4 regions of the [Micrococcus luteus] ATCC 49442 genome follow, and region 4 is predicted to be linked to each of the others. Evidence: riboswitches for the same ligand, from Rfam matches in the RefSeq annotation. Region 4 holds a riboswitch; each other region holds the start of a gene.

Region 1 (6,981 bases), 1.5 Mb from region 4:
GAGGGCGAAGCCTCGGTGAATGCCCTGCTGGCCAGCCGGGCAAGGGTCTCCTACGTGCTGGCAGACTCCTCCAAGGTGGGTGTCCGGGCCTTTGCGACGATGGACGGCTACGCCTTCACCCGGCTTATTACCGACTCCGGCATCTCTGCCGAGGACAAGGCCGCGTTCGAGGCGAAAGGCACCGAAGTGATTGTGGCGCCGCACTAGACGGTGTCAGTACATCACCGGCGGCGCGTCCAGGACGGTTTCGTCCACCCGCCGCGCCACCCATTGGGTGAACGGAATATCCAGTTCATACTTGTCCAGTTCGGTGCGCACCAGGGTCCGGACCTCGGCGTTGTTCGGGTTGTTGAGCGATTCGAAGTACTCCACCGACCAGTGGAACCAGCGCATGCAGAACAGCCGCATGGTCAGGCCGTGGGTCACCAGCAGCGTGTTCGGAGCGTAGTCCGGTTTGGACCAATGCCGGTAGAGCGTTTCCATAAACGATGAAATCCGGTCGTAGACGTCTGAGCCGGACTCGCCCTCCCGAAACCGGTAGAAGAAATGGCCGTACGCGTTGCGAAGTTCCTTCTGGTCCTCGATCTCCCCGCTGATCTGGAAGTTGGCCCAGTCCTGCTCACGGAGGCGCGGCTCTTCGATGACGCGCTCGGTGAGGCTGCCAAGGTTGAGGGCCTCCAGCGTCTGGTAGGCCCGCAGATACGGGGACACATAGACGCAGACCTGCCGGCCGTCCAGCTCCCGCCGGATCTGCTCGCCAGCAGCGGTGGCCTGCTCAAGCCCGAGCGGCGTCAGCGGTATCCGGTAGTCCGGGACCCTGTTGTAGATGGAGGTATCGACGTTGGCCGTTGACTGGCCGTGCCGGATCATGATGATTTTCCCTGGCGCGCTCATAAGCCCCAAGCATAAGTGTCCAACTCCGGACGCTCTCTCACTTGATGTGGGTTTTTGGCGAACGCTCTCTCACCTTGGTGTGCCCGGCGGGCCGGGCATTCAGTAATCAGCAAAGAACCAGCCGCAACAGGCAAGATGGAACCATGTTGGTTCCCTCCCGCCGTCGGCTGCGGATCGAAGTCTGGATTGTCCTGGGACTGTCCCTTGGGCAGTCCGCCGTGTACTCCGTTGTTCAACTGCTCGACAAGATGTCGCGGGCGCCACTGGCGGAGGGAACCTCAACGCTGAACCAGTCGCGGAGCTCCCGCGAGTATTTCGACCTCACTTACCAGTTGCTGGACATTGTCTTTGCCCTGGTGCCCGTGCTGCTGGTCATCTATTTCCTCACGGACCAGCGGCAGCCCGGAACTGGTGCGGACAAACACGGCGGTTCGGCCTTCCAGAAACTCGGGTTCAACTTCACCAGGCCGGGCCGGGACCTGCTGCAGGGCCTGGGCCTCGCAGCACTGATCGGGATTCCCTCCCTCGGCCTTTACGCCGCCGGCCGGGCACTCGGGATCACCACCGCCATCATTCCCAGCGCACTGGATGCCCACTGGTGGACCATTCCGGTCCTGATTCTCTCCGCCCTGCGGCATGCCGTGGTGGAGGAGGTCATTGTGGTGGGCTACCTCCTGGACCGCTTCGGCAAGTTCGGCTGGAGCGTGCCCCTGGCCATTGTCACGAGCTCCCTGCTCCGGGGCACCTATCACCTGTACCAGGGCTTCGGGCCGTTCATCGGCAACGTGGTGATGGGGGTGGTGTTCGCCTGGCTGTACACACGGACCAAGCGGGTGATGCCGCTGGTGATCGCGCACGCACTGCTGGACATCGTGGCGTTTGTTGGCTTCAGCCTGTTCGGCAGGGCAGTGGGCCTGGGCTGACCCAAGGGCCGCACTGGGCTGATGAGAAGCGGCTCCGGGCTTAAAGCGATTCGGCCGCCGTCAGCGGGTGGCGTCGTTGACACCCGCTGAAGGCGGCCGAAGTTATTGTCCGGGCGGCGCTGCCCGGGAGGGTAGGGATTCGGTCAGGGTGGAACCGTCAGATGGTGACGGCCCCGGTGGCGGTTTCGAAGGTTACGGACAGGATGCCGGGGGTGCCCTTGGGAGCGACCCACTCAACAGCGACGTCCTCCAGCGGCTTCTCCACGGGTTCCCCGAGCCACTCAGTAACGCGCTCGGCAGAGCCGGCGATGGTCAGGCAGCTCATCTTGACGTTGCTTTCGTAAGCATTCGACGGGTGGAGGGCGGGGTCGCCCTCCCACTTGAGCATGTACGGAACCTGCGGGTCCGCGATCAGGCCAAGGATGCCGATCTGCTTCCAGATCAGCTCGCGGCCGTCCGGGAACTTGCGGTTGCCGTTGACCGCCGCACGGCCCAGGCGTTCCTCGAAGGGGGCGAGATCGTCCACTTCGACGCACCAGCCCATCCAGCCGCCGCCGGCTTCGGACCGTGCCCGGACTGCCTGCCCGAAGGGAGCCTTGTCCGAGGCCGGGTGGTTCAGGACCTCCACAACTTCCAGGTATTTGTGTCCGGCGAGGGGAATGATCATGTTCCGGGTTCCGAAACGGGGGTGCACTCCACCCTTCACGGCTTCAACGCCGAGGGCGGACGAAATACGTTCGGTGGTGGCAACGAGGCCATCTTGTTCACAGGCGTAAGAGACGTGATCCATGCGCATGCCATCATCTTGGCACTTTGTGATGAGCCTCTCAGCTAAGGGTAGCCTTACTGGGATTTTGTGTTGCGGCCGTTGAGGAAAATCCGGCACCGGGACACCGGAGACAGCCTTTTGACCACCTTCGTCACAATCATGTTCCCTGTCGGGAAGTCTTCCTATGCTGAACGCAACCGAGCAGTGCCACACCACGTCAAGGAGCATTGAATGTCGAACGGATGGTCTTTCGAAACCCGCCAGATCCACGCTGGCCAGGAGCCGGACAGTGCCACAGGTGCCCGTGCCCTCCCGATCTACCAGACGACGTCGTTCGTCTTCCCCAGCGCAGAAAGCGCCGCCAACCGGTTTGCCCTTGCCGAACTTGCGCCGATCTATACCCGCATCGGCAACCCCACGCAGGACGCGGTGGAGCAGCGCATCGCCAGCCTGGAGGGTGGTCTCGCCGCGTTGCTGCTGAGTTCCGGGCAGGCCGCCGAAACGTTTGCCATCCTGAACATTGCCGAAGCAGGTGACCATGTGGTGGCCAGTCCGAGCCTCTACGGCGGCACGTACAACCTGCTGGCGCACACGCTGAAGAAGTTCGGCATCTCTGTAACGTTTGTGGCGGACCCGGACAATCTTGACCACTGGCGCGACGCCGTGCAGCCCAACACCAAGCTCTTCTTCGCCGAAGTGGTGTCCAACCCGCGCCAGGACGTGCTGGACATCGAAGGCGTGTCGCAGGCCGCCCACGACGCCGGTGTGCCGCTGATCGTGGACAACACGCTCTCCACGCCCTATCTGATCCGCCCCCTCGAATGGGGCGCGGACATCGTGGTCCATTCGGCCACCAAGTACCTGGGCGGGCACGGCTCCGCAATCGCCGGCGTGATCGTAGACTCCGGCAAGTTTGACTTCGGCAAGGACCCCGCACGGTTCCCGGGCTTCAACACCCCCGATCCCACGTACAACGGACTCGTCTATGCCAAGGATCTTGGCGCCGGCGGGGCGCTCGGCGCCAACCTGTCCTACATCCTGAAGGCGCGCGTCCAGCTGCTTCGGGACCTCGGCTCGGCAGTGTCCCCGTTCAACGCCTTCCTGATTGCCCAAGGGCTGGAGACGCTCAGCCTGCGCGTGGAACGGCACGTCGCCAACGCCGTCCACGTTGCGCAGTGGCTGGAGGCAAGGGACGACGTCGAATCGGTCGCCTACGCGGGCCTGCCGTCCAGCCCCTGGTACGAACGGGGCCGCAAGTACGGCCCCAAGGGTACCGGCGCGGTGGTGGGGTTCATCCTGGCCGGCGGGGCGGAAGCGGGCAAGCGCTTTGTGGACGCCCTGGAGCTCCACTCGCACGTGGCCAACATCGGGGACGTCCGGTCCCTGGTCATCCACCCGGCATCCACCACGCACAGCCAGCTCTCGGCCGAGCAGCAGGCCATCGCGGGTGTGACGCCCGGGCTGGTCCGGCTGTCGGTGGGCATCGAACACATCGACGACATCATCGCCGACCTCGAAGCAGGCTTCCGGGCGGCCAAGGATGCCACCGGGGGCGGGCCCGGGGAGTAATCACCCGAAAGTCACAACCAGTCACACGCTTGGCCATAGGCCGGGGCTGTTTCGTACACTCATGGAAGGTCATGAGTGCCAGCGACAGCCCCGGCTTGCTGGCCGGCAACCCTCTTTCGTGGCGGGGTGCCCCGGGTGAGGACCTGGCCTGCCGGTCAATTGACGGCAGGCAAGCGCGTAGAAGAGGTCCTTTCCATGACGATCACCATCTCCCGAACAGCGGCTCCCGGAAACGGCGTAGTGCGCTATGCCACCGTTGGCGCCCTGCAGCTCGAGGCCGGCGGTTACCTTCCCGAGGTCACCCTGGCGTACGAAACGTGGGGAACGCTGAACGCTGACGGCTCCAACGCTGTCCTGATTGAGCATGCCCTGACCGGCAGCACCCACGTGACGCGCGGCGACAGTGACGAGCCCGGTTGGTGGGAACAGCTCGCCGGACCGGGTGCACCAGTGGATACTTACCGATTCTTTGTGGTCTCGATCAATATTCTGGGCGGCTGCTACGGGTCCACCGGGCCGTCGTCGGAGGCGCCGGACGGAAAACCCTGGGGCTCCCGGTTTCCGCTGGTGACGCTGCGCGATACAACGGCCGCTGAGGCGCGGCTGGCTGACCAGCTGGGCATCCATAGCTGGTTCGCCGTGCTGGGAGGCTCCATGGGCGGAGCCCGTGCCCTGGAGTGGGCAGTCAGTTATCCGGAACGGGTGCAGCGCTGCGCTGTTATTTCCGTGGGGGCCGCGAGCACGGCTGAACAGATCGCCTTCGCCCAGGCCCAGACACTGGCCATCCGCCAGGATATCAATTTCAACGACGGCGACTACTACGGCGGTCCGCTGCCCGAGGACGGACTGGCCCTGGCCCGGCGGATCGCCCACATCACCTACCGCTCCGCGGAGGAATTCGACGGCCGGTTCGGGCGCTCGGCGCAGCTCCCGGAATCGCCGCTTCGAGCCGCGGCGCTGGGGGAGCGTGGCCGCTACCAGGTGGAAAGCTACCTGGACCACCAGGGCAAGAAACTGGTCAGCCGGTTCGACGCCAACAGTTACATCGCCCTGACCGATGCCCTGATGAGCCACGATGTCACCCGCGGGCGCGGCTCATTGGACGAGGCGCTCAGCCGCGCTACCGCCAGGTTCTTCGTCGCAGCCGTGGACAGCGACCGGTTGTACTTCCCGTCGCAGTCCCGCGAACTGGCCGATGCGCTCCCGGGTGACGTGGATGTCCACGTCATCGAGGCCCCCATCGGCCATGACGGCTTCCTGACCGAAATCGGCCAGCTGGGCAGTCAGCTGCGGAGCACGTTCCTGGTCTAGGATCCGGCTGGTCTAGCTTCCGGCAGGAGTCGGCGTCCTGGCCGGCATCAGCGTCGTGCCCCGGATCAGCCGTTCATGATGTCGGAGCGGCGTTTCATGTATTCCTCCATGGCCAGCTCACCGTTGCTGTACTGCTGGTCCAGTTCGGCGAGCTTCCGGGCGCGGTAGCCCTGCGGGGCCGACGGCGGCGGGGGAGTTCCGGGGGCAGCGGGCGCCGTGGGCGCTTCTGCGCTCGGGCCCGGCTGGGGCTGCCCGAACTGGGGCTGCCCGTATTGCTGAGAATCCCCGTACTGCTGGCCGGGATACTGCTGGCCCGGGTACTGCTGATCCAGGGGCGGGACGGGATTCATGGGAGGCAGCGGCTCGCTCGGCGGCAGGGGCTGCGGGCTCATAATCTGGCGGAAGCCGCCGCTCATGTAGTCCTGTTGTGTATAGCCGTCGCGGGGCTGCCGGTTTTGCTGTCCCGGATACTGGCCGGGGTAGCCCCCGGAGAAGCCCTGGCCCTGGTTCCGTTTGTTGACAGACTTCCGGTACATCCGCATCGCCATGGGTATCACAAACGACAGGATGATGATCCAGAAAAACAAGCTGTTCACGGTATAACGCCTCTCATTGTGTCCTTCCAGCTTAAGCCGCGGCCGGCAAAGGGCGCGTCTCTCGAACGACAGGGCAACTCCAGGGTGTAGACCGCCAGCCGCCGACGGGGCGGGACAGCGCGACGCCTCTCCAACAGCTTCCACCAGACTCCGGAGCCCCGCGCTCCCGGCAGGACTGCCAGGAGGCGGACTTCGGTTTCACCGTCTGTGGCCTGGCGGGCAAGTGGTGACCCGGACGGGAGCAGGCTGGCGGTGCCCGAAGCGTTCGAAGGTCAGCCCTCCCACGTCTTCGACTTCGTTCGCACGGGCCGGGCGGACCCGGTACCTGGCGACTGTTGTTGTCGTGCTCATTGCCCGTCCAGTGCCTTCCTGAAGCAGACGCTGCCGTGGTCGCCGGCGTAGGGGCCAAAGCCCGGAATGCGGCTCCGGCCTTCGCGGGAGTAGAGCGCGATGGCTTCCGGCTGCAGGATCCCGGTCTGCAGCACCAGCTCCGGCAAACCCAGGCCCCTGGCGCTCTCCTCAACCTTCGCCAAAGCCTGACGGGCCAGTGCCCGGCGCCGGAAGGCGGGCGCCACGAAAACCCGTTTGACCTCCCAGTAACCCGGGTTCTTCAGCAGGGCTGCTGTCGCTGCGGGCTGACCGTCGACGACGTCGATCCACACCGTTTCGATGTCCTCCGCCCGGGGTGGCAGCGGCCTCGGCCGTCCCTGTTCGACAAATTCCCGGTACCGGGGCCCAAGCTCAGCGTCCATCTGCCCGCGCAGGGCTGCTGCCCACGGATGGTCCCAATCCGTCTGGACCCAGCCAACATTCAGGCGCGGGTCGTCCGGGCTGTCAGCTGCCGAGGCCCCCTAGTGAATGACATGCTGAACGGTCATGGTTGTCCTCCCGTCGTGGCACGGTCTGTTTCGCTGCGTTC
Region 2 (6,981 bases), 2.4 Mb from region 4:
GTGGACATCTGCCGCGCGAACTGGAAGGGGTGGCTCTGGATGACCGACGACGTCGCGGCCAGTCCGATGTCCTTCGTTCCCACGGCGAGCGCGGACAGCAGGATCAGCGGATCGTTGGACGGCACCTGCAGGCCCTTTTTCAGCAGTGACGCCCACCCGCCGTCGTAATCGCCGTAAAGGCCCACGACGTCGGCGAAGAAGATCGCATCAAACTTGGCGTCTTCGAGCTGGCGGGCCAGGTCGATCCAGAGCGGAAGCTCGTTAAAGCGGTGTTGCTGCGCCTCGGGGCGCCGCCACTGGCCGCCCATGATGTGGCTGGACGTGTTCATCACAAACGCGCTGATCAGCAGACGGGGGCGGGGTCCGTCAAAGCGGCTACTGGGTGTTGAAGTCATGGCAGGTCTTTCGGCAGGAGTGGGTGCGTGCGGGTGCTGCGCAGGGTCAGAGCCGCTTATCCAGGCGCCGTGCGATGTACGATCCGCCCAGCTGGACGATGGTGACCAGGAGGATCATCAGCACTATGGCGGTAATCATCAGCGGAGTTTCATAGCGGTAGTAGCCATAGCGGATGGCAAAGTCGCCGATTCCGCCGCCGCCCACCAGGCCGGCCATCGCCGAGTAGGAGATGAAGCTGACGGTCATGATGGTGATGGAACTGACCAGACCGGGCTTCGCCTCGACGATCAGGACGTCGCGGACGATCTGGGACCGGCTGGCCCCCATGGACCGGGCCGCTTCCACCACGCCGCTGCCGAGCTGGCTGAGGTTCTGTTCCACAAAGCGGGCGAAATAGGGAATCGCGTTGATGGTCAGCGGGACAATGACGGCCGCCGTGCCGATGGTGGTGCCCACAATGAACCTGGTGACGGGGATGATCGCAATAAGCAGGATCAGGAACGGAAAAGACCGGATCAGGTTCACGAGCCCGTCCAGGGTGCGGTGCAGCCTGGGCCGGTGCTTCAGCCCGTTAGGGCCGATGGTGTAGAGCAGGACGCCCAGGGGTGTGCCGAGAAGCACCGCCAGGGGGATGGCCACCAGCAGCATGGTGAGCGTCTGCCCCATGGCAACGCCGATTTCGGGCAGGACTTCCAGGATGCGGTCAAACATTGAGCAGGCCTTCCGAAACGGCTTTGGCGTGGGCGGAGCGGTCAAGCTGGATCTCGTCGGAGATCAGGTAACGGCCGCTCTGGGTCGCCGGGTGGAAGCCGGGGCGCTGCAGCTCGCTGAGGTCGAACTGCTCCACTACCTTGCCTCCTTCCATCACGGCCACATTGTCGGCAATGGCTTTAATGACGTTCATCTCGTGGGTGACCACCACGATCGTGATGCCGAATTCTGCATTGACGTCGGCCAGGTACTGCAGGACCGAGGCCGTTGTACGCGGGTCAACGGCCGACGTCGGCTCATCGCAAAGCAGCACCTTGGGTTCGGTGGCAAGGGCGCGGGCAATGGCCACGCGCTGCTTCTGGCCGCCTGACAGTTTCGCCGGGTAGGTTCCCGCTTTATCGCTGAGGTCCACGATCGCCAGGGTTTCGGCAGCACGACGGCGGCGCTCGGCTTTCCCGACGCCGGCGAACTTCAGCGAGAGCTCCACGTTCTCCTGCGCAGTGAGGTTGTTGAGCAGGTTGAAATGCTGGAAGATCATGCCGATGTCGTGCCGCTTCGTGCGAAGCTCTGCATCGGACAGAGTCAACAGGTCCACGCCGTCCACCAGGACGCGGCCCGATGTGGGGCGCTCAAGCAGATTAATGTTGCGAAGCAGGGTGGATTTCCCCGCTCCGGAGAACCCGATGATGCCTTGGATGGTGCCCCGCCGGATGTGCAGGCTGACATCATCAACGGCCGTGAACCGGCCGTTTGGCGAGCCGAATGAGGTGCTGACGTTCTGGATCTCAATCACAGGCCACCACGTCCTTGGGCCGCCGCGCGGCTGCCAGTCTGTACGTTCATAAATTCCTCCGGGCTAACCCGAGGAAACCCGCAGCCCGGAATCAGGGCTCAGCTTTCGCCGCCCAAGACCGGGAACATTGAGGTTCTCCATCGGTCCTGGCAGTAGCACCGCCCACAAAAGGAGGGGGGTTGCTGCGGCGTCACAGAGCCAGGTCTCTCAGCCGCTCGAGATGGTTACAGCAACGAATCTGGCACAGGGCGGCACCTTTGAAAAAACCAAAACGTCACAAGCCGTAAGGCGAAGACACCTTACTCAACGTGAGGATCCCCACAGAGAGCCAGCCGGTGCTAGTCTGCGAAGATGTCACCCGACCAGGCCACGATCCCCGTTCTGGACATGAGCACCGCACGCCAGCCGTACGGTTCCTTCAGCCCGGAATTCATCGACCAGCTGCGGGACGCAGCCCATAACGTGGGCTTCTTCCAGATCACTGGGTACGGCGCCGCTCCCGGCCAGGCCGAAGAGCTCCTGGCCCTCATCAAGCGCTTCTTCGACCTGCCCCTTGAGGAGCGGATGAAGCTCGATAACCGGCTGTCGCCGCATTTCCGCGGCTACACGCGGATGGGCACGGAAGTCACGCAGGGCAGGGCCGATGCCCGCGAGCAGATCGACTTTTCGCCGGAACGCGAGCCGGTCGTGGACTATCCGGCGGATCAACCTTATTGGCTCCTGCAGGGCCATAACCTCTGGCCGGACGAGGCAATGCCGGAGCTTGAGCCAGCGGCCATGGCCTGGGCCGAGCTGATGTCCGAGGTCGCCATGGAACTCCTGCGCGGCATCGCCGTGGCCCTCGGCCTGCCCGAGGACCACTTCGACGAACCCTTTGGCGACGAGCCGGCCTGGATGGGCAAGCTGGTGCACTACGTTGGCGGCGTGGTGGAAGCTGCCGGCGACCAGGGTGTGGGCTCACACGCGGACTACGGTTTTGTCACCCTCCTGCTCCAGGACGAGGTGGGCGGGCTGGAAGTGCTGCCGCACGGAACCACCGAGTGGGCCACCGTGGAACCCATTCCGGGGGCGCTGGTGGTGAATCTCGGCGAGATGCTGGAGGTAGCCACCGAAGGCTACCTGATGGCCACCATCCACCGGGTCAAGGCTCCGCCGCCCGGCGTGGACCGCTATTCAGTGCCGTTCTTCTGGTCCCCGCGCCTGGATGCCGTGATCGATCCCGTGCCGCTGCCGCCTGAGCTGAAGGCCCAGGCCCGCGGCCTCTCCGACGATCCGACCAACCCGATGCTCGCCTCATTCGGCCTGAACATGCTCAAGGGCAGGATGCGCGCCCACCCGGATGTCACCGAACGCCACTACCCGGGACTGATGCAGCGCTGATTACCGGCCGGGCGGATCCGCCCCGTCAGAGGTTGTATTTCCACGCCTGCTGCGCCGGGCAGACGTTCATCACAACATCCAGTCCTGCGGCCTTCGCACGCTCAGCTGCTGCCTCGTCGATGACGCCCAGCTGCATCCAGATGGCTTTGGCGCCGGCCGCAATGGCCTGGTCAACCACAGCGCCGACCTTCTGAGAATTAACGAAGCAGTCCACGACGTCGACGGGCTGCTTTTCGGCGGGGATATCCGCGAGGGTGCGGTACCCGGTTTCGCCGTGCACCGGGTCGCCCGGCAGGTTCACGGGAATGATCTCCATCCCGAGCCTGTCGCGGATAAAAAGGGACGTGTCGTAGGCGGCGCGCCACTCGTTGGTGGTCAGGCCGACGATGGCCCACCGCCCCTTGGTTCGCATAAGGCGCTCTATGACTGCAGGATCGTTGGTGTGGCCCATGCCCCAAGCCTACGCCGCTTTGCAAAAGTTCCTCATGCCGAATTTTTGACCGGCACGAGGGGGCGGGATGGCATGTGAACGAACATTACACACTACAAGTCCGGATTTGGATTGTTTGATTCACATGGGGTGTAGTGGTAAGTGACCATCCCGAGCGGCCGAGAGACCTGGATCGATGAAGCCGCAGCAACCCTGGTCAGCGGGCGCCCCCACGGCACAGGCTGATAGCAAGGAAAAAGCCTTGGGTAAGCGGAACTGACCACTCCGCAAAAAGGCTCGACTCCGTAGGGTGCTACTGCCAGGACCGATGGAGTGATCCCATGACTGCAGTCCTGACTTCCGAGCGTGCCGGCAAGACCACCGGCTCTTCCTCAGCACTTCCTGTGTCCTTCCGCGGTCTGCGCCGCACCTTCGGGACGGGCGACGCCGCCCGCACTGTCCTGCGCGACGTCACCTTCGACGTCGAAGCAGGGGAAGTCCTGGCCATCCTGGGACCGTCCGGCTGCGGCAAATCAACCCTGCTGCGCGCGGCCGCGGGCCTGGACTCCCCGAGCGCCGGTTCCGTGGTCATCCAGGACAGCGCCGTCCAGGGCATCGATCCCCGCTGTGCGTTTGCTTTCCAGGAACCGCGGCTGCTCCCCTGGCACACCCTGCAGGCCAATGTGGCCATCGGCCTGCCCACCGGCTGCAGCGCCAAAGAAGGCAAAGCCAAGGTGTCCCGCCTGCTGGAACTTGTGGGCCTGGACAGTTTCGCCAAGCACCGCCCCCGCGAGGTCTCCGGCGGAATGGCCCAGCGCGCGTCCCTGGCCCGGGCACTGGCACGCAACCCCGGGGTCCTGCTGCTCGACGAACCGTTCGGTGCGCTGGACGCCCTGACCCGCATCAAGATGCAGGACCTGCTCCTGGACGTGCACAAGGCCGAACCCACCACAGTGCTCCTGGTCACCCACGACGTTGACGAGGCATTGCAGCTGGCGGACCGGATTATCGTTCTCGGAACTGCCGACGGCGGCCAGGGCGCCACGATCGTGCGGACCGTTGATGTGCCAGGCAGCCGTCCCCGCGACCGGGCCTCGGCAGAACTCGCCACGCTGCGCGTCTCCCTCCTGGCCAGCCTGGGTGTCGACGGGCATTGACGCCCGCAACTTCCGGCACAGCCCCGGCCCTCCGGGCCACAGATCCACTCCGCTCACCCACAAACGCAAAAGCCCGCCGTCGGTCATTAACCCGCGGCCGGAACTTGCGCCCTCCGCACCATCAGCGCAAAGGAAAACCATGCAGCACGCACGTCCCTTCACCCGCCGTTCCCTCCTTGGGGCAGCCGCCGTGGCCGCCGCCTCGGCCCTGGCGCTGACCGGCTGCGTTGCTGGTGAGGGCTCTTCCGGCCAGGCCGGGGCTGCGGGCAGCACGGCGGGCGGGACGCTGAACATTGACTTCGCCACCTATAACCCGCTCAGCCTGGTCATCAAGGACCAGGGCTGGCTTGAAGCCTCACTCAAGGACCAGGGCGTCACCGTCAACTGGATCCAGTCCGCCGGCTCAAACAAGGCCAACGAAGCCCTCCGCTCGGGCGCCATCGACGTCGGATCAACAGCAGGCTCCGCGGCCCTCCTGGCCCGCTCCAACGGTTCGCCCATCCGCACCATCAGCATCTACTCCCAGCCGGAATGGGCGGCCCTGGTGGCCCCCGCCGGCTCGGGCATCACGTCCGTCGCTGACCTCAAGGGCAAGTCCGTGGCCGCCACCAAGGGCACCGACCCCTATTTCTTCCTCCTGCAGGCCCTCGAGGAAGCCGGACTGAAGCCCGGCGACGTGACCGTGCAGAACCTGCAGCATGCTGATGGCCGCACGGCCCTGGAGAACGGCTCCGTGCAGGCGTGGTCCGGCCTGGACCCGATCATGGCCGGTGCCGAGCAGAAGGGCGCGACGCTCTTCTACCGGAACCTGGACTTCAACACCTACGGCTTCCTCAACGCCACCGAGTCCTTCCTCAAGGACAAGCCCGAACTGGCGCAGGCCGTGGTGAACGCCTACGAAAAAGCCCGCGCCTGGGCCGCTGCCAACCCGGACGAGACGGCACAGATCCTGGCCGACGTAGCCGGACTGGATCTGGCCGTGGCGAAGACCGTGGTTCTGGAACGCAGCAACCTGGACGTAGACGCCGCGCCCGGTGAGGCGCAGCGCAAAGTACTGGAGAAGATCGGCCCCACGTTTGTGGAAACCGGCGACGTCAAGACTCAGCAGCAGATCGACGACGCCGTGGCCTCCCTTCTCGACGACTCGCTGGTGAAGAAGGCTGATCCGTCAGCCATTAAGGGTTCCTGATGAGCAATCCGGAACACACCCTCCTCACCGGCAACAGTGTTGCGGATGAGCGCGCTGCAGCCGCTCCCGCAACATCGGCAGGCGCCGCCCGGGCGGATGCTTCGGCAACCGCTCCGGCAAAGGGATGGTCTCCCGCCGGGGTCCGTTCACGGAACTGGGCGCGCCTGCCCCTTGGCCTGATCATTCCGGCGATCCTGCTGGTCTCCTGGCAGATGGCATCGTCCACCGGCATGTTCAGTGTGGTCCAGCTGCCGCCCCCTGCAATGGTGCTGGGCGCAGCCGGCGAACTCCTGGGCCGCGGCGAACTGGGCACCCACATCGCCATTTCCACCCAGCGTGTGGTGATCGGATTCCTCATCGGCGCCGCATTGGGCCTCATCCTGGGAGCCACTGTGGGCCTGTCGAAAATTGCCGACGCCCTCCTGGCACCCACCATCGGTGCATTGCGCGCCGTCCCGTCCCTGGCTTGGGTGCCGCTGCTGATCCTGTGGCTGAAGATCGGCGAAGACTCCAAGGTCACCCTGATCATCATCGGCGCCTTCTTCCCCGTTTTCACCACCGTGTCCCTGGCCCTGCGCCACGTGGACCGAAATCTCGTGGAAGCGGCCCGCGCCTTCGGGCTCAAGGGCGTCAGGCTCCTGACCACTGTGCAGCTGCCCGCTGTGGTGCCGGCAGTCTTTTCCGGGCTGCGCCTGGCACTGGCGCAGGCCTGGCTGTTCCTGGTGGCTGCCGAACTGATCGCCTCCTCCATGGGGCTCGGCTTCCTGCTGATCGACTCGCAAAACAACGGCCGCACCGACAGGCTTTTCCTGGCCATCGTGCTGCTGGCCGTGATTGGAAAACTGACGGATGCCCTCCTGGGCCTGGCAGAGAAATGGGCGGTAAAACGATGGGCCTGAGCACCGTGGACGCGATTGAAACCGCA
Region 3 (6,981 bases), 3.4 Mb from region 4:
GATCTGGTCACAGCGGGCGGCGCCGCCAACGTCAACTGGGTATGGGCACCCAACGGCGGCGGATCCGTGGACCCCGCGCTGCTTTACCCCGGGAATGCCTTCGTGGATACGGTGGGCCTGGACGCCTACAACTGGGGGACCACGCAGGCCTGGAGTTCCTGGCAAATGCCCTCTTCCTTGTTCGGACCCCACCTGGCACAGCTCCGCACCATCGCACCGGGCAAGCCGATCATCATTACGGAGACGGCCAGCGCTGAGGCCGGCGGGAACAAGCCGGACTGGAACACGGCCCTGGTTTCATACTTGCGCTCGCAGCCGGATGTCACCGGGCTTGTCTGGTTCAACTTCACCAAGGAGACGGACTGGCGGATTGACAGCAGCCCTGGCTCAGCCTCGGCTCTCGCCGCGGCGCTGGCCGCCCGGCGGTAGCCCGGCCTCCTCATACCGCATCAACTGGACCCCCACGGCAGCCTCCACCAAGTAGAAAACAAGCGGCGGGATGTCCCTGGTTCCCGCCAGGATGATGCCGAACACGGGAACGCCGGCCAGCGCAGTGGCGCCGGTCCAGGGTTTTAGCGGCAGCAGCAGGAGCGCGGGCCCCAGGGCCGCGAGGGCGCCGATATGCAGGACTGCGTAGGTCAGGAACGGCCAGTTTGGACCCCGCCGGTAGGCGAACCTTTCCAGGTCCGCGGCACGCCCGGCGAGGGCAACAATGAACAGCGGTGCACCGGCGAGCAGGGCCCCTGCTGCTCCGGCGGCAAGGTTCTCGGCGGGCCCGGACCGGACGGACCGGGCGAAGCGGACAAACCCGACGGGTACCGCCGCGGTGCCTGCCGCGGCCAGGAACTGACCGGCCACCCAGCGTCCGCGGCCCCGCTGCAGCATCGCCAGCCTGGCTGCCGGGTCCTTCGTGACGTGCACCGTCCCTACAAAGGAGATCCCCGCCAACCAGCAGCAGCTTGCCGCGACGATGACCGCGCCGGCGCGTTTGTAGTCAACAGTCCGGAGAACCAACAGTCCCGCGGGTCACACAGCCCGCGTGGCAGCGGAATCAGACGGTCAGGCGCCTACCGCCAGCCGGATCCCCAGCGTGAGCATTACCACCGCGACGAAGCCGTCGAGGACGCGCCACGAGGAAGGCTTCGCAAAGAAGGGCCGCAGGATCCGGGCCCCGAATCCCAGGGCGCTGAACCAGGCGAGGCTGGCGGCGATTGCGCCCGCGCCGAACAACCAGCGCAGGTCCTGCGTCTGCTGGTTGGCCACCGATCCCAGCAGCAGAACCGTGTCCAGATAAACGTGGGGGTTGAGCCAGGTCAGGGCCAGCACCGTGCTCAGGGCAGCGCCAAGGCCGACGGCGGGCTGCCGTCCTGATGCCGTCAGGGTGCCCGGACGCACTGCCCGGCGCGCGGCCATGACGCCGTACGCCACCAAGAACGCGGCTCCGGCAAACCGGACCACATCCACGATGACCGGGTTGGCCTGCAGCAACGCCCCTACCCCGGCGATGCCCGCGGCGATGAGGACCGCATCGGAAACGCCACAGACGATGACGACGGCGGCCACATGCTCGCCGCGGATACCCTGCCGCAACACAAAGGCATTCTGGCTGCCGATGGCAACAATAAGGGCGAGCCCTGTGCCGAAGCCCAGCGCGGCCGGTGCCAGCAGTCCTGCGAAGTCCATGTCCTCCAATTTAGGGCGGGGCATAGAATTAGGCCAGCTAAATATTCTTACTTCTATTAAGGAATGCTAATGAAGTCCTTCCAGCTGGAGCAGCTTCGGACGTTCGCCGCGGTGGTGGAAGAAGGCACCCTGGAAGCGGCCGCCCGCAGCCTCTACGTCACGCCGTCGGCCATCTCGCAGCGGCTGAAGGCGATGGAGGATGCAGCCGGCCAGATCCTCCTGCAGCGCACCAGCCCGGTCCGCCCCACCACCGCCGGCGAGGCCGTGCTGCGGTTTGCCCGGCAGGTGCGGCAACTGGAATGGGATGCCCGGCAGGAGCTCGACGGCACCGTGGCCACACCCGGCTCGCCCATCCCGCTGGTGGTCAACGCCGACTCCTTATCCACCTGGTTCCTGCAGGCGCTGGCCAGCCTTCCCCCCGACCTCGGCGCCTGCTTTGAACTCCACCGGGAAGACGAACAGCATTCCGCACGGCTGTTGCGCACCGGAGCGGTGATGGCTGCCGTCACCGCAACGCCGGAGCCCGTCCAGGGTTGCAGCGTCGAGCCGCTGGGCTCCCTGCGCTACCGGGCGGTGGCGAGCCCGGGCTATGTGCGGCGCTGGTGGCCGGGCGGCCCCGGGCTGGCAGCCGGCAGCCGGGCGCCGGTGGTGGACTTCGACCGCAAGGACGATCTGCAGACCGGTTTCTTCCGTAACCTGACGGGCGCGGACCTGGCAGCGCCGCGGCACTATGTGCCGTCGTCGGGCGAGTTCGCGCAGGCCATCCGGCTGGGTCTGGGCTGGGGGCTGCTGCCGGAGCAGCAGTGCATGGCCGACGTCGGAAAGGGGGACCTCGTGGAGCTTGCGCCCGGGAAACCCGTTGATGTCGCGCTCTACTGGCAACGCTGGAAGATCGACTCCCCGGTGCTCAACCAGCTGACCGGCGCCGTGCATGCGACGGCCTCCACGCACCTCCGCCAACCCTGAGCCTCCGGTCAGCAGTACCACTCGCCCGCCATAGGCGGGCCGGGAGCGGCGGCGTTCCGGAAAGGCTTTGGCTCGATCAAAGTCACGGCTGAGATCGCCGGCCACATGTGGCAGACCTCGGTATTTCCGGACAGCACGAGCGGCTCGAAATCCGGCGCGACGGTGAGCCACCCGGCGCGGCCCGCCCCTAGGCCTGCTTCAGCGCCTGTTCGAGGTCGCCGATGAGGTCCTCCACATCCTCCAGGCCCACGGACAGGCGCACCACACCGTCGCTGAGCCCGATGGCCGCACGGCCTTCGGGGCCCATGGCGCGGTGGGTGGTAGTGGCCGGATGGGTGATGAGCGACTTGGCGTCGCCCAGGTTGTTGGAGATGTCGATGATCCGCAGGGCGTCCAGCAGCGCGAAGGCGGCATCCTTGCCCGTGCGGCCGCCCGTCGCGGCAAGTTCGAAGGTGAGCACTGTGCCGCCGGCCTTCATCTGCCTGGCCGCGAGCTCGTACTGGGGATGTGATTTCAGCAGCGGGTACTTGACCCAGCTGACGGCCGGCTGCTGTTCGAGCCACTCGGCCAGCCGCAGCGCGGAGGCGGAGGAGTGGTTCACGCGGAGCGACATGGTTTCCAGGCCCTTGGTGAGCACCCAGGCATTGAACGCGGAGAGGGCCGGGCCGGTGTGACGCATGAGCTGCTTGACCGGGCCATTGATGAACTCTGCCGTACCAAGGATGGCGCCCCCCAGCACCCTGCCCTGGCCGTCGATGTGCTTCGTGCCGGAGTACACAATCACGTCCGCGCCGAACTGCCCGCAGCGCTGCAGCAGGGGAGTGGCAAAGACATTGTCGACGACGACGGTGGCCCCGGCGGCGTGCGCCAGCTCGCTGACCGCGGCGATGTCCACAATCTCCTGCATGGGGTTGGACGGCGATTCGAAGAACACGGCAGTAGTGGGTTCCGACAGGGCTTCGCGCCACTGGTCCAGGTCGGGCCCGTCCACAAACACGGTCTCCACACCCCAGCGCGGCAGGATCTCGTTCAGGATCACAAAGCAGGAGCCGAACAAGGAACGCGCAGCAACCACGCGGTCCCCGGCAGCCAGCAGGGCACCCAGGGCGGTGAATACCGCTGACATGCCCGACGCCGTCGCGAAGCACGCTTCGGTGCCTTCAAGCAGGCGGAGGCGCTCCTGGAAGGTGGCCACTGACGGGTTGCCGTACCGGGAGTAGACAAACCGTTCGTCTTCGCCGGTGAAGGCGCGCTCGGCCGCGGCCGCGGACTCGTAGACAAAGCCGGAGTTCAGGAAGACCGGCTCGGTGGTTTCCTGGAAGTTGGTGCGGTCCAGGCCGCCGCGGACTGCCTGCGTGTCGGCGCTCCAGCCGGCGGCTTCTTCGTTGAAGGTCATCTAGCGGCTTCCCAGGTTGGTGGGCAGGCCGCTGTTCTTCCAGCCGTTGACGGTGCGCTCGCCGTAACGGTCCGGCACACCTTCAAAACCCTCCAGGACGTTGTAGGACGTGAACCCTGCCTGCGTCGCTGCAATGGCGGCGGCGACGGAGCGCTGGCCCGAGCGGCAGATGAACAACAGTTCCGTTGCGCTGTCCTCGGGGGCCTGCTGCGTGAGGTCGGTGATGAAGTCGGCGTTGGGGATGCCGCCGGCGAACGTCCATGGAATGAACAGGGGATCGTTGTCCGTGGCCTTTGTGTCCGGAATGCCGATGTGCGCCCATTCGCCTTCGGTGCGGACGTCCACCAAAATGGCGCCCTGCTCCAGCTTGGCCCACGCTTCGTGCGGGGTGAGGTCTCCGGCGTAGCTCATGCGTGGCCCTCGCCGTCGAACTCGAGGTCCTCGCTGGCGGACAGGTCATCCACGGCGGTGGCGACGGCGGCATCCGCGCTGGCGATGGCCGACGGGAGGATAAGTGCCTGCGCGACGATCACCTGGCCGCCGTTGGACGTTGCGGCCGGGCTGCCGTGCAGGACATACCCTTCGGCCAGGGCCGTGGAAATCCGTTCACAGAAGGACCTGTCATCCGGCCCGGTCACAAGCCGGTACGACAGTTTTTCTTCAGGGGCAGGTGCGTCAGACACGACGGATCTCCTTCTCTCACGCTTGCAGCTCGAATGTCGATATGCCGAGTATTCACCTGAGGCACCCCGCCGCGAAAGGGAGGGTTGCCGACCGGCCAGTCAGGGCTTGGCGCCGGTTCTCATTACTCCCCAAAAACGTAACATCCGGGGCACCCGGCTGCACCGCCGCCGTCGTCATGTTCCGTAACCAATCCGGGGCCTCCAGCCCCGGCCAGGGGGCCGGACAATCGAGGCATCGGGAACACGGCGGTGAACCTTGTGACAGGAGCGTGCACGCAGAACCTGGCAGCGGTGCGGTGACGATCAGCAGGCACGCCTGCGAAGACCGATAGAGTTTTCGCGGCGGCACCGGCCGCCAGCACAAAAGCCGTCCTGGGGGAGGGTCCACACCGCTATGCCAACACTCTTCGCAAACAGGGGCGTGCCGCCGTCGGCCGTGCCCGGAGTACGGAGCACTTTGCCGGCCGCCCTTGTTGCAGCCCTGCTCCTCCTGGTCAGCCTGTTGTCCGCGGGCCCGGCCCACGCGGCCCGGCCTGAGCCGGAGGAGGGCAAACCCCTGCTCGGAGCTGTCCTTGAATGGGGCGAGGACTCGGCGGCGGGATTTGCCGAGCGGCTGGGGGCTTCGCCCGCGCTGCTGGACCACGAAATCTCGCTGCCCGTGCGGTCCGGGGAGGAACAGAACGTCCGGGACTTCTTTGACCAGGCTGCAGGGCAGGGGGCCCATGCCATGCTCACCGTGCGCCCCTCCATGGCGCTGGGCCAGGTGGATGCCGCAGCCGCAAGGGCCTTCGCGGCCAAGGCTAAGGAGCTGGCCTCTGCTTTCCGGGGCACGCTGCTGATCCGGTTCGCCCCCGACATGAACTCAAGCTGGGTGGAGTGGGGTCAGCAGCCGGCCGCCTACAAGGAAGCGTTCCGCACCATTGCTGCGGAGTTCAAAACCGGGGACGACGCCGGCACCGTGATGGTGTGGCAGCCGTACCTTGGGCGGGACTACCCGTTTGAACGCCACCGGGACGCCCCCGCCGCCGGGTCCGAGGGATACGCCCTGCTGGACACCAACGGGGACGGAAGCTGGAACGGTGCAGACGCAGCATACGCGCCCTACTACCCCGGCGATGACGCGGTGGAGTGGGTGGGGCTGACGGCCTATCACGATGACACCGGCGGCAAGGCCGCGGTCAATACCCTCCCCGCCGGCGGTGAGCTCACCGCGATGGTGACGCAGGCAGGGAGCGAAAATTTCTACGCCACATACGCCGCCGGCCGGGACAAACCGATGCTCCTGCAGACGGCCGCCTTTTACAGCCCTGTTGCTGGCGGCGCTGCGGAAGCGGACATCAAGGGGGCCTGGTGGGACCAGACCCTCGCGGCCGCCACAGCGGACGAATTCGACCGGATCGCCGCCGTCGTCTGGGACGAACGGACCAGCACCCGTGATACCGGTGTGGTCAGCATCGACTGGCGAATTACCGGCAACGCCGGCATCGCGCAGGCTGCCGGCGACGGTCTGGCCGCGTCCGGCCTGACCACCGGCCCGGTCACTGCTGTCAGCGGAGGGCAGCAGGCTACGCAGGCCAATTCCCTGGCCGGTCCTGCTGCCTGGAGTGTCGGGGCGGCCATGGTGATCCTCCTGATTGCCTTGTGGCAGTTGCCACGGCGCGTAGGCGTGATTTCCGGCTGGGGCTACGGGGATCCGTCCAAGCGGGATTTCAGGGTGGACCTCCTCCGGGGCCTGGCCATTGTTTTTGTGGTGGTCAACCACCTGGGCATGACATCGCTCTTCCAGCTGCTGACCCAGGAAGCGGTGGGGTTCGTTTCCGGCGCAGAGCTGTTTGTGCTGTTCTCCGGCCTGGTGGTGGGGATGGTGTACGGGCCGAGGGTGAGGGACGATTTCGGCAAGGTGGTGGATCTGACGTCCCGCCGGGCCGGAAAGCTGTACGTCACCGCCCTCGCGGTCCTCATCGGTGTCTTCCTGCTCTCGCTGCTGCCCTTCTTCCAGACCGACGCGCTGACCACCTACGTTGACCAGGGCACCGGCGGCGCGGGACACAACGCCGCCGGCCGGACCTATGACCTGTACGCAGGAATGGAAACTCTCCTGCAGTTCCCGGTGCCCGCCCAGGTCCTGCCCGCCATCGTCCTCCTGCAGTTCGGTCCCTGGCAGTTCAACGTGATGGGCCTTTACGTGGTGCTGCTGCTGGCCAGCCCCCTGATCCTCGCCGCGCTCAACCGCGGCAAGGCCCTGTGGGTTCT
Region 4 (6,981 bases):
GATCAAGGGCGCTGATTTTCACGAGACCAGCGAGCTCGCGCCCACGCTGGCGGCCCTTTGTGCCTTGGCCAGCGGACCATCCCGGCTGACCGGCATCGCCCATCTGCGCGGCCACGAGACGGACCGTCTGGCAGCCTTGGTCACCGAAATCAACCGGCTCGGCGGCGACGCCGAGGAAACCAGCGATGGACTGGTGATCCGCCCGGCCACGCTGCGTGCCGGCGTCGTACACACGTACGCGGACCACCGGATGGCCACAGCCGGAGCCATCCTGGGCCTGGCCGTGCCGGGCATCGAAGTGCAGGACATCGCCACCACCGCCAAAACCATGCCGGAGTTCCCGCAGATGTGGGCCGACATGCTGGCGCAGGGCAACGCGTCCGGTGACGGAGCGGAAGGTTCCAGCGGTGGCCCGCAGCACTGATTCCTGGGACGAATCCGACGTCCGGATCCGGCCCAGCAAAAAGGGTTCAAGGCCCCGCACCAAAGACCGCCCCAGCCACGACGACGCCGTCACGGGCCGCATCATTACCGTGGACCGGGGCCGCTACACCGCCGTCGTGGGCGAGGACTCGGGCGATGAGCGGATCATCATCGCAGCGCGGGCCCGTGAACTGCGCCGGTCCCCCGTGGTGGCCGGCGACTTCGTGTCCCTGGTGGGGGACGTCTCCGGCGAGCCCGACACCCTGGCCCGGCTGGTCCGGATCCAGGACCGCCGCACGTTGCTGCGGCGCAGCGCCGATGACACGGATCCGATCGAGCGTGCGGTGGTGGCCAACGCCGATCAGCTGGTTGTGGTGGTGGCCGCAGCGAACCCGGAGCCGCGCACCGGGTTTATCGACCGCGCCCTGGTGGCAGCCTACGACGCCGGCATCGAGCCGCTGCTGCTCGTCACCAAAGCGGATGTCAAGGATCCCGCGGAACTGTTGTCCAACTATGAGCACCTGGACTTCCCGGTAATCATCAGCCGCACGTCGGACTCCGCGGCCTCGGGCATTGATGCCCGCTCCGATGACGGCCTCTCGGCCCGCCTGAACAGTGATGCAGTTTCGCAGCTCCGCGCGTACCTCGAGGGCAAGGTGTCGGTCATGCTGGGCCATTCCGGCGTGGGCAAGTCCACCATGGTCAACGCACTCACCGGCGCCGAACGGGCGACCGGCGGCGTGAACGCGGTGACCGGCCGCGGCCGCCACACATCGTCGTCGGCCCTTGCCCTGAAACTGACGGGCGCGCCTGCGGGCAGCTGGATCATCGACACCCCAGGCATCCGTTCGTTCGGCTTGGCGCACGTGGACCCGGACCGGATCCTGCGGTCCTTCCCGGACCTGGAACCGGGCACGGATGCCTGCGAGCGGGGCTGCAAACACAACGCCGCCGCCGTCAACTGCGGGCTGGACTCGTGGGTGGCCGAGGGGAAGGCCGGTCCCACCGGACCGGCCCGTCTTATGTCCCTGCGGCGGCTGCTGGGCTCGGACCCGCGGCTGGAAGGCCAGGAAACCAAGGAACTGGGTAGCATCAGCTAGCGCCAGGAAGCTGACCTCCCCAACCACGCCGCCGTTAGACGGTAGTTTGGAACCATGATCCAATCCGCTTCGAGCTACAACGATGACCTCCGCCTGGCCCATGTGCTGGCTGATTCCGTGGATGACCAGACCATGAGCCGCTTCAAGGCGCTGGACCTGCACATCGAAACCAAGCCGGACCTGACGCCGGTCACTGATGCGGACAAGTCGGCCGAGGAGGCCATTCGCGGCCAACTGTCCCGTTCCCGTCCCCGGGATGCCGTGCTCGGTGAGGAATTCGGCAGCTCCGGACACGGATCACGCCGGTGGATCATTGATCCGATCGACGGCACCAAGAACTTTGTCCGGGGCGTCCCCGTGTGGGCTACCCTGATCGCCCTCGTGGACGAGGGCGAACCGGTTGTAGGCGTGGTCAGTGCACCGGCGCTGGGCAAGCGCTGGTGGGCGGCAAAGGGTGCGGGCGCGTATATGGGCAGGTCCCTCGCCGCTGCGACCCGTCTCCGCGTCTCGAACGTGTCCAACCTTGCCGACGCCTCGCTGTCCTACTCGAGCCTGGGCGGCTGGAAGGAACGCGGCAACCTGGACGAATTCCTCGGCCTGACCGAGGACGTCTGGCGCACCCGGGCTTACGGCGATTTCTGGTCCTACTGCATGGTGGCGGAGGGCTCCGTGGACATCGCCTGCGAGCCGGAGCTGAACCTGTACGACATGGCTGCCCTGGTGCCCATTGTGGTGGAGGCCGGCGGCCGCTTCACCTCGCTGGAGGGGCAGGACGGTCCGTTCGGCGGCAACGCGCTTGCCACTAACTCGATCCTGCACTCCGAGGTCCTCAAACGGCTTAACCCCGGCCTGGACGATCTGTTGTAGGTAAGTAATTCCGAATTATCGACGGCGGGTACCTCCTTTTGGGGGTGCCCGCCGTTTGCATCTTCGGCTAATCCGCCAATTCCGGAATGCGCGTAACAAAGTACTTAACATTGGGCTGGGCTTTTCGACGGCGGCGGCGATGTCCTACGCTCTTTAACAGGTCACGAGTGCCAGCGCTAAACCCCGGTTTGCTGGCCGGCAACCCTCCATTCGCGGCGGGGTGCCCCGGGTGACGACCAGGCCGGTCCGGAACGGACCCGGCAAGCGCGGATTCCCGGTATCGGGAGTCCTTTTCAAGTGAGGTCTCCGTGACAACTGCCACCGTCTCCCCCGCCATCCAGAACACCACAAGCGCAGCCATTTCCAGCGAGCTGGCCGCCATTGCGGGACGCCCCCTTTCCGCCGTCACCGGCGCCGAAATCCAGGCCCCGCTGATCCAGGGCGGCCACGTCCGCTACGCCAACCTGGACTACGGTGCATCTGCCCCCGCCCTTTCGGTGGTCTCGGCCTACCTCAACGAGATCCTGCCGTTCTACGCCAGCGTTCACCGCGGGGCCGGCTACGCATCGCAGATCAGCACGTCGGTGTATGAAAACGCCCGCAACATCGTCCGGGATTTTGTGGGCGGCCGCGCCGACGATTCTGTCATCTTCACCCGGAACACCACAGATTCGCTGAACCTGCTCGCCGGGTGTCTGCCGCACACGGAGGGACGCCCCGCCGGCGACGTCCTCTACCTCGATATCGAGCACCACGCCAACCTCCTGCCATGGCAGGGAGTACCGCACCGCAGCGTTGTAGCGGCACCCACCATCGCGGGAACCGTCGAGGCGCTCCGTACCGAACTGCAGCAGGGCCAGGTCAGCCTGCTCGCTGTCACGGGAGCCTCCAACGTCACCGGCGAAATCCTGCCCGTCCGCACCCTCGCCGCCCTGGCGCATGAGTACGGTGCGCGCATCGTGGTGGATGCGGCGCAGCTCGCACCGCACCGGCGCATCAACATCACCGCAGACGACGTCGATTACCTGGCCTTCTCCGGCCACAAGCTCTACGCGCCGTTCGGTGCGGGCGTCCTGGTGGGCCGCACCGACTGGCTCGACGCCGGCACCCCGCACCTGGCAGGCGGCGGCGCCGTCCGTGAGGCAAGGCTCGACGGCGTCAGCTGGGCCACCGGCCCGGCCCGCCACGAGGGCGGCTCCCCCAACGTCCTGGGTGCGGCCACGCTGGCCCGCGCCACGCAGGTCATCGCGTCGCTGGACCAGGACCGCTGGCACGCCCATGAGGCGGGCATCCGGTCCTACCTGGTGGACGGGCTGCAAAAGATCGACGGTGTGACGGTCCACCAGATCTTCTCGGACACCGACCCCGGCACCGGCACCATCGGCGTGGTGAACTTCTCGGTGGCCGGTTACGACGCCGGACTGGTTGCCGCGTATCTGTCGGCCGAGCACGGCGTGGGCCTGCGGGACGGCCGCTTCTGCGCGCACCCGCTGCTGAAGCGCCTCGGCCTGCCATCCGGTTCGCTGCGCGCCAGCTTCGGTGTGGGCTCCCGGCTGGAGGATGCCCAGCGGCTCCTCGCCGGCCTGGAACAGCTCCGCCGCACGGGCCTGGGCTGGGACTATGTGGTGGATTCGGGCCGCTGGGTTCCGGCCAACGACACCCGTGTATACCCCCACTGGGCTCCCAACACGCCCGGCACCGCCGGCGCGGCCCCTTGCCTGGACGACTGAGCGTTTGCCGACTGAGTTGTTCCCGGGGTGAGTGCTCCGGCCCCTGACTGATGCTGCCCCGCCATGCGGTAAATTCGAAGGAAACCCATGGTAATCAGTTGAAGGAGGCCGCACGTGGCACGGGGTGGCCCCAGGCTTGACCACGGACGCCGCCTGGAGCTCGGACAGAGCTTCCAGGACGGCGGCGAACACTACCAGCGCGTCCGTCCCGGCTACCCTGCCGATTCGGCGGACTGGCTGGTCCCGGCAGGCGCGCGTGATGCCGTTGATGTGGGAGCGGGAACCGGTAAGTTCGCCGCCCTCCTGCTGGAGCGGGGCCTGAGCGTTGCAGCCGTGGATCCCTCCGCCGATATGCTCGAACAGCTCCGCGCGCATTATCCGGAGATCGCGGCAACTCCGGGAACCGCAGAGGTGACCGGCCTGCCTGACTCAGCGTTCGACGTCGTCAGCGTGGCCCAGGCCTGGCACTGGTGCGATCCGCTGCCGGCCAGCACGGAACTTGCACGTATCCTCAGGCCGGGCGGAACCTTGGGACTGATCTGGAACCAGCTGGATACGTCAGTGCCGTGGGTGCACAGGTTGTCGCGCATCATGCATGCAGGAGACGTCTACAAGCCGGACTTCCGGCCGGTGGTGGGCCTGGAGTTCGACGGCCTCGAAAGCCACATGACCCGTTGGGAGGACAGCCTCAGCACGGCGGACATCGTTGAGCTGACCAAGTCACGCAGCTACTATCTGCGGGCAGGCGAGGCCACCCGGAACAAGGTGCTGGCCAACCTCGACTGGTACCTGCACGAGCACCTGGGGCATAACGCCCAGGACCTTATCGCCTTGCCGTACCTGACCCTGACGTGGCGGACACGCAAAGCGTGAGTGCTGCAGGCCAACGGGTAGGCTTGGAACCGTGAAGACCAGCGCACCCTCTTCCTCCATCGAGGACTACGTCAAGGTCATCTACGGCTTCACGGAGTGGCAGGACAAACCCATCACGTCCTCGCAGCTGGCCCAGCGCCTCGGCGTGGCAAACTCCTCGGTCTCGGAAATGGTCCGCAAGCTCAAAGACCAGGGCCTGGTGGACCACAAACCCTACAGCGCCATCACTCTCACGGCTTCAGGCATCAGGCTGGCGTTGTCCATGGTCCGCCGCCACCGCCTCATTGAGACCTACCTCGTCCAGGAACTCGGCTACAGCTGGGATGAAGTCCATGATGAAGCCGAGCATCTTGAGCATGCGGTGTCGGACACCTTCATTGAGCGCATGGCGGCGAAACTGGGAAACCCGAAGCGCGACCCCCACGGGGATCCGATTCCGACCGCGGACGGGGCAGTCCTGATGCCCGAGGCGCACCTGCTGGGCGAACTGGACACCGGGCACACGGGCCGGATCACCAGGATCAGCGATGAGAACCCGGACCTGCTCCGGTATCTCGCCGCCGAGGAAATCGATCTCGACGCCGATGTGGAGGTTGTGGGCCGCAAACCATTCGGCGGCGCATTGGTGGTACGGATCAGCAGCGCAGGCAGGACGAGGGACTACGATCTCGCCGATGAAATCACCGCTGCCCTCTGGGTCCACAGCGACCGGCCCCACGCCGGCTGCACCATCGGTGACAGCTGAGTGAAGCAGGCTGGCGCCATGCCGGGCTGGCGTGCCTGGCTCGCCGTGGCAGTAGGCGGGTTTGCCGGGACCGAACTCCGCTACGGCCTGGGGCTCGCCTTCCCTGACCTTCCGGGAGCCGTCCCCTGGACCACGTTGGGCATCAACGTTGCCGGAAGTTTTGTCCTGGCCACCCTCACCACGTTGTGGATCGCCCGCCCACACACTTCCTTCTGGCTTCGTGCCGGGCTGGGGCCAGGGCTGCTGGGATCCTTCACGACGTTCTCGGCCGTAGTTTTTTCGATCGACCAGCTGGCGCGTGCCGGCGAGCACCCGGCGTGGCTTGCCTACCTGGGGTTGTCCCTGCTGCTCGGCCTGGGTGCTGCGGCCGGTGGCTGGCGGACGGGCCGGCTTGTGGCTGACCGGGTGGCGCCGTGACGGGCGCGCTGGTGACGGGGGCGATACGGTGACGGGCGCTCTCCTGGTGGGAGTATTCGGTGTGGCGGGCGCCCTGGTGCGTTTCGCCGTCGACAGCTGGTTCGCGCACCGTACGCAACGGCGGCACTGGCCGTGGGCCACGCTGCTGGTCAACGTCACGGGCTGTCTCATCATCGGGCTCTCCATCGGCATCACCGGAAGGCTGGGCATGGCACCCGAGTGGCAGACCGCCGTCGCGACGGGGCTTGCCGGCGGGCTGACCACGTTCAGTTCCTGGACGACCGCCACGGTCCGCCTCCTGAGCGAGGCGCGGTTCGGTGCCGCCGCCCTCAACGTCGGCGTCAACCTGGCGGCAGGTTTCGCTGCGGCAGCTCTCGGTATGGCCCTGGCCGCCGCGTAAGCCCGGTCACTTCCCCGGAGCGCCGTGGTTTCGGCCCGGCCGGGTTTGGTCCCGTCCCGTATCGTTGACTCTGATGATTAGCAGACGTGACGCGGCAATTGCCCTTGATGTACCGATGGAAATGGCCCAGCGCCACGGCATCCCCAAACGCCTTTCCGAGGCCGAGCTGGGCGAAATCCTGGACAACCCGCCGGCATGGCTTATCCAGTCGCGGGCCAACCGCACCGGCAAGCGGCCGGTCTGGGTCCACCTGGAGTGCGCCGTCTGCGGCTATGAAGAAGCGGCGCGTCCCAAAAAATGGTGGCCTGACTTCACGTACGTCGTGTGCGAACATCACTCCCCTGCTGAGGTGCCGCGGCTCCAGACGGGCTTCATCAGGAGCGAGTTCGACGGTGTCGGGACCCGCTTTGTGGGCATCGCCGACGT

What was found. A riboswitch is a leader RNA that binds a small molecule or an ion and turns the genes downstream of it on or off. The one in region 4 is predicted to bind S-adenosylmethionine.
Region 1: another riboswitch for S-adenosylmethionine. It lies ahead of metX (homoserine O-acetyltransferase MetX); the one in region 4 lies ahead of GUV69_RS01060 (aminotransferase class V-fold PLP-dependent enzyme).
Region 2: another riboswitch for S-adenosylmethionine. It lies ahead of GUV69_RS11805 (methionine ABC transporter ATP-binding protein); the one in region 4 lies ahead of GUV69_RS01060 (aminotransferase class V-fold PLP-dependent enzyme).
Region 3: another riboswitch for S-adenosylmethionine. It lies ahead of GUV69_RS16315 (DUF1737 domain-containing protein); the one in region 4 lies ahead of GUV69_RS01060 (aminotransferase class V-fold PLP-dependent enzyme).

The regions. Positions count from the first base shown of each region.
Region 1 is NZ_JAAAXP010000001.1:1,758,302-1,765,282, reverse strand. Features, by position in the region: gene GUV69_RS07990 (DeoR/GlpR family DNA-binding transcription regulator) at 1-207, shown strand, start outside; gene GUV69_RS07985 (histidine phosphatase family protein) at 214-894, opposite strand; gene GUV69_RS07980 (CPBP family intramembrane glutamic endopeptidase) at 1,038-1,817, shown strand; gene GUV69_RS07975 (VOC family protein) at 1,975-2,613, opposite strand; gene GUV69_RS07970 (bifunctional o-acetylhomoserine/o-acetylserine sulfhydrylase) at 2,818-4,155, shown strand; SAM riboswitch class IV at 4,223-4,337, shown strand; gene metX (homoserine O-acetyltransferase MetX) at 4,351-5,466, shown strand; gene GUV69_RS07960 (hypothetical protein) at 5,532-6,062, opposite strand; gene GUV69_RS07955 (GNAT family N-acetyltransferase) at 6,410-6,814, opposite strand.
Region 2 is NZ_JAAAXP010000001.1:2,609,832-2,616,812, forward strand. Features, by position in the region: gene GUV69_RS11795 (LLM class flavin-dependent oxidoreductase) at 1-395, opposite strand, end outside; gene GUV69_RS11800 (methionine ABC transporter permease) at 442-1,107, opposite strand; gene GUV69_RS11805 (methionine ABC transporter ATP-binding protein) at 1,100-1,900, opposite strand; SAM riboswitch class I at 2,035-2,127, opposite strand; gene GUV69_RS11810 (isopenicillin N synthase family dioxygenase) at 2,252-3,280, shown strand; gene GUV69_RS11815 (CoA-binding protein) at 3,306-3,731, opposite strand; gene GUV69_RS11820 (ABC transporter ATP-binding protein) at 4,052-4,867, shown strand; gene GUV69_RS11825 (aliphatic sulfonate ABC transporter substrate-binding protein) at 5,007-6,056, shown strand; gene GUV69_RS11830 (ABC transporter permease) at 6,056-6,955, shown strand; gene acs (acetate--CoA ligase) at 6,946-6,981, shown strand, end outside.
Region 3 is NZ_JAAAXP010000001.1:3,579,760-3,586,740, forward strand. Features, by position in the region: gene GUV69_RS16280 (glycoside hydrolase family 26 protein) at 1-429, shown strand, start outside; gene GUV69_RS16285 (hypothetical protein) at 388-1,014, opposite strand; gene GUV69_RS16290 (LysE/ArgO family amino acid transporter) at 1,060-1,683, opposite strand; gene GUV69_RS16295 (LysR family transcriptional regulator ArgP) at 1,753-2,649, shown strand; gene GUV69_RS23645 (DUF1905 domain-containing protein) at 2,680-2,874, shown strand; gene GUV69_RS16305 (O-succinylhomoserine sulfhydrylase) at 2,837-4,045, opposite strand; gene GUV69_RS16310 (rhodanese-like domain-containing protein) at 4,046-4,456, opposite strand; gene GUV69_RS16315 (DUF1737 domain-containing protein) at 4,453-4,728, opposite strand; SAM riboswitch class IV at 4,742-4,855, opposite strand; gene opgC (OpgC domain-containing protein) at 5,123-6,981, shown strand, end outside.
Region 4 is NZ_JAAAXP010000001.1:226,348-233,328, reverse strand. Features, by position in the region: gene aroA (3-phosphoshikimate 1-carboxyvinyltransferase) at 1-424, shown strand, start outside; gene rsgA (ribosome small subunit-dependent GTPase A) at 408-1,523, shown strand; gene hisN (histidinol-phosphatase) at 1,578-2,390, shown strand; SAM riboswitch class IV at 2,550-2,663, shown strand; gene GUV69_RS01060 (aminotransferase class V-fold PLP-dependent enzyme) at 2,699-4,120, shown strand; gene GUV69_RS01055 (class I SAM-dependent methyltransferase) at 4,235-4,993, shown strand; gene GUV69_RS01050 (metal-dependent transcriptional regulator) at 5,025-5,738, shown strand; gene GUV69_RS01045 (fluoride efflux transporter FluC) at 5,757-6,155, shown strand; gene crcB (fluoride efflux transporter CrcB) at 6,184-6,555, shown strand; gene GUV69_RS01035 (hypothetical protein) at 6,629-6,981, shown strand, end outside.